DNA from 2 places in the Pseudogracilibacillus sp. SE30717A genome. Region 2 is predicted to be linked to the other one. Evidence: riboswitches for the same ligand, from Rfam matches in the RefSeq annotation. Region 2 holds a riboswitch; the other holds the start of a gene.
What was found. A riboswitch is a leader RNA that binds a small molecule or an ion and turns the genes downstream of it on or off. The one in region 2 is predicted to bind cyclic di-GMP.
Positions count from the first base shown of each region.

Region 1: another riboswitch for cyclic di-GMP. It lies ahead of SPD48_RS05485 (methyl-accepting chemotaxis protein); the one in region 2 lies ahead of SPD48_RS08545 (chemotaxis protein CheX).

Region 1 is NZ_JAXHDF010000003.1:62,549-64,758, reverse strand. It holds gene SPD48_RS05485 (methyl-accepting chemotaxis protein) at 1-859, opposite strand, end outside; cyclic di-GMP riboswitch class I at 1,210-1,315, opposite strand; gene SPD48_RS05480 (fumarylacetoacetate hydrolase family protein) at 1,477-2,103, opposite strand.
Region 2 is NZ_JAXHDF010000004.1:317,538-319,747, reverse strand. It holds gene SPD48_RS08550 (hypothetical protein) at 1-453, opposite strand, end outside; cyclic di-GMP riboswitch class I at 831-936, shown strand; gene SPD48_RS08545 (chemotaxis protein CheX) at 1,043-1,498, shown strand; gene SPD48_RS08540 (response regulator) at 1,539-1,895, shown strand; gene SPD48_RS08535 (hypothetical protein) at 1,990-2,210, opposite strand, start outside.

The sequences.
Region 1 (2,210 bases), on a different contig from region 2:
TTATTGTTTCCGAAGCATTAGAAATGCCGTAAATCATTTCTTTTAGCTTTTCCTGCATCTGGTTCAAGGCGGTCGCAAGTTGAGCCGTCTCGTCTTTTGTTTTAATATTAATTTGCTCCTGTGATAAATCACCATTTGCCAAATAATCCATTCGCTCTGCTACCATACTAATTGGCTTAGATATTTTATTAGAGAATATCCATATAACAATGATTCCAATGACTAAAGCTACTCCCGTAACTATAAAAATGATATTTAAAATTTCTTTTGCAGGTGCATTAAAATCCATTTCATACGTACCAGCAACTACATTCCAACCCCAATTAGCATCCTTTTTAGAATAAGCTACTTTTGGTGCAATATCATTCTCATCGTCCGGCATTGCCCAAGAAAAGTACGTATATCCTCCGCCCTCATTTGCCATTTTAATATTTTCTTGAGTTGCTTTAATTCCATTTGGATCCGTTGAATCCCACGTATTTTGACCTTCTATCGTTGGGTGTGTAATAACATTACCTTCATCGTCTAGAATAAAGATATAACCATTTTCCCCCAAATTAATACGCTCATTAATTGGTCGGTGACCTTCGGAATTCTGCTCACCCAACACTGCAACCTTTACTTTTTCTTGTGCATCTTCTAAAGGAAGGGTTCCTTTTTCTACTTCTTCATTTAATGCTTCAATCATTTCAAGCGTCATTTCAACACTGTTTTTTAAATTTATTGCACCAAGTTCGTTAAGACTAGTTTCACTTTTTTGATAACTAAAAAACCCTAATATACCTAATGGGATTATTAAAATTAAAATAGAGACAATGATTAATTTTGTTTTAATAGAGTGTACATTTAATTTTTTCATCATTTACTTCCTCTCGATGTTTGTCAAAGCTAAAATGTTTAAGATGAGACTCTAATTGACGTAGAACGCGAGCCACTTAGCGTAGAGCAATTCCACACGGCATAGAATCAATTGGCGTAACGTTTTTAAAACGATTTTATCTTAATTAAAAATTACTTGATTCATAAAAGAACATTCATTTCTGTGGCGAATACCTGCGTTAATCGTATAAAAAAATATTTTATGTATTGCAGTTAATCATCCATCTCCACCCTTCTTGTAATCTACTGTTCTATTAATAAATAGACAGAAAAAAAGCTACCCAATAAAATTGAATAGCCAAAAAGTAAAAGTAAATAGTACTATCCTATTTTGGTAGCCAGGCGATCATAACTTATACAGTATAATTTACTATAATCTGTCTTAGACCCTAGAGCTTTGCGCCCAGACCTTTCGGACTGTTTGCCTTTTTCTTGTTTGGATTTTTATGGGCATAAAGACATATTATATTATACTAAATGAAAAATCAATAAGACGACCTAGCTTTTAAGCGTCAAACATTTAAACATTTAAAAGAGATAGTTATTATCTCTAGTCCATTTAACTTATAGTTTTTATTTACTTGCATGTTAATTCAATTATTCGAATACTATCACACAAGTTCCAAGTTCTTGCTGGCTCCATTTAAGTGAAAGCTGATCGTTGTGTTTTAATGCTCCTACGCCTGAAGGGGTGCCAGTAAAAATAATGTCTCCCTTACCCAAACCCAACTTCTTCCCTATAAAATGAAGCAACGTCTCCAAATCAAAAATCATTTTGGTAATATTCTCTTCTTGCACTACTTCGTCATTTATGAGTAAAGCAAAATTTTGCTTCTTACACTGATCCACTCCTGGAAAACGAATAAATTCGCTTATGATTGCTGAATTTCGGAAACCCTTCGACAAGAGCCAAGGATAACCTTTTTCCTTTAACTTTTGCTGAACATCTCTTAATGTTAAGTCCAAACCAATCGCCATCTCATCTACTAACTGATCCACTGTTTTTTCTGGCGTATAGTCTTCGGCAATTTTAATGACTAACTCTGCTTCATAATGAACTTCTCCTTGATGCTTCGGCAATTGAATCGTAGCACCATCGGCTTTCACTAGCGCATGAGTCGGTTTCGTAAAAATGACCGGTTGGTCCGGAATTTTATTTTTTAATTCCTTTACATGTTCCACATAATTTCTTCCTACACAGTAAATATTTCTAATCGTATCCATATATCCTCCAACTAGTTGTATTTATAAACCTATTATACTCTATAGAACCTTTCGCGACTAAGGTATCTTGGCATCAGTTATAAATTGAAGTTTAGATACCCTCGATA
Region 2 (2,210 bases):
ATCAAGTCCTGGAACGGTTTGTTGATAAAGTGGTAAAAAACCATATTTTCTTGCGAAGGATGTACTTTCGTTACTATGACAATTCTCCAACATAAGTCGTTGGAACCCAGTTTGAGTAGAGAATTTTTTTAACCAATTAAAGAAATTTTCTTCCGTTCTTTGATTATCATCTCCTTTGATGGTAAAGCTTGCAATAACTAATGTAGGATAAGGAACTTGGTCACTACGTAAACGAATATGGAGAGTACCTGAGAGTGTATAGATGTCCACATAATTTCCGCGTTTTTCCATGCGGATTTCTTCTCTGAGCTGTTTTTTAAAAACTTTAACTAACTCTTCAAAATATACTTCTTTCAAGTCAATTGTCTTGGGACGAATGCCATTTCTTTGCTTTCTAAAAAACAGTTCCATTAGTTTTTTTTGTTCCTCTTTATTTTTGATCAGTATGCTCACCTACCTATTTTTCCTTTAATTACTTATTTCAATGTAGAAGTAGATAAATCCTTGTTAATATTATATATTTTTGAAAGGTTTGAGTCGCATTAGTCATAGGTTAGTAATATTTAGTATCAAAAATCCTATTTTTATAAAATCTTGTGGCTATATATTGGACAGGTATTTAAACTTATAGTTCTTTTTTAGGAAAAAGCTGAGGCAACCGAAAATTAGCCAAGTCTGAAAAAAAATACCGCATTGGAAGAATGATAACTAGTTCTTTAAATTTAGCAATAGTTAAATAAGTTAATTCATAAATCACTATTTCGAAAAGTTAGTTGCTTTTTTTCTCTAAATCGGATAGGATTATGTTTTAGTGCAAAAGAACTAAATGAAATTGAAAAAGGCAAACTATTCGAAAGGATAGGACGCAAAGCTATAGGGTCTACTTTGTTAATGGGTAAAAAATACTATTTACATTATGATTGCCTGGCTGCCAAATGTACTATTTCAATTTTTGGATTGAATCATTTTGGCTATTCGTATTTTTATTGAATAGCCTTTTTTGTGTTAAAAAATAGATTAACAGTAAAGGATGATGCTGAGTATGACAACAGAGCAAAGAAGCAGCGTAGTAACAAAACTATTGAATGGAACATTGTCGTCTATTAAATCCGTCATACCAATTGATTATCAAATAGAGAAGCCTAAAATGGTAAAGGAAGATTTACAATTATTTTATGGGGTTCTAATCGGAATAACAGGTGATATTCGTGGCAACTTAGTTTTTACAGGACAGCAAAGTACATTCGGGTCGATCGGTGAAAAAATGTTTGGCATGCCATTGGAAGGTGAAATGCTACTTTCCTTTAGCGGCGAGTTAGGGAATATGATTGCTGGTGGAATTTCCACAAGCATTTCTCAGGATGGAACAGATATTAATATTACTTCCCCGACTATTATGCAAGGAAACACGGTTCTTCACGGACACAAACAGGCGTTAAAATTAACTGTTAACTTTGAAAGCGTGGGGACAATGAATACCTATTTGCTGATTGATTAAATGAATCAAAGATAGTTGAAAACATAAGGAGGATATAAGAATGGCATCCGTGTTAGTGACTGATGATGCAGCGTTTATGCGTATGCAGTTGAGAGATATTTTGACAAAGCTTGGCCATGAGGTTGTGGGTGAGGCAGAAAATGGACAAGATGCAGTGGAAAAATATAAGAAACTAAAACCAGAGTTAATTACAATGGATATTACTATGCCAGAAATGAATGGAATTGAAGCAGTTCAAGAAATAAAAAAAATAGATAAAGAAGTCAAAATTATTATGTGTTCTGCTATGGGGCAACAAGGGATGGTAGTGGATGCAATACGAGCTGGAGCGAATGATTTTATTGTAAAACCATTTACTCCTGAAAGAATTCAAGAAGCATTAGACAAAATATTATAATTAAGTACACTGGGAAAATTTCCAGTATCCAGTATATTGAGTGATTAACTACTTTTTAAAAAATGCGAGGCTGGACATTACTAAATGAATCGAATTATCGATTGCTTTTTTCATATCTATGAATTTGTCGGTATCCATAAGTAATGTCCTGAACAAGCTCCTCGTTTTCAAGTCCTGCTCCAATCGCACTTACAATTGTTGATAAGGAGGAGACCACCCAAGCAACGCGTAAGTAATCACCAATGGTGACCTTACCTTCATCACTAACGGTATCCACGAAATGTTCTGTTGGTACAAGTAAAGCAGAAGTAATAA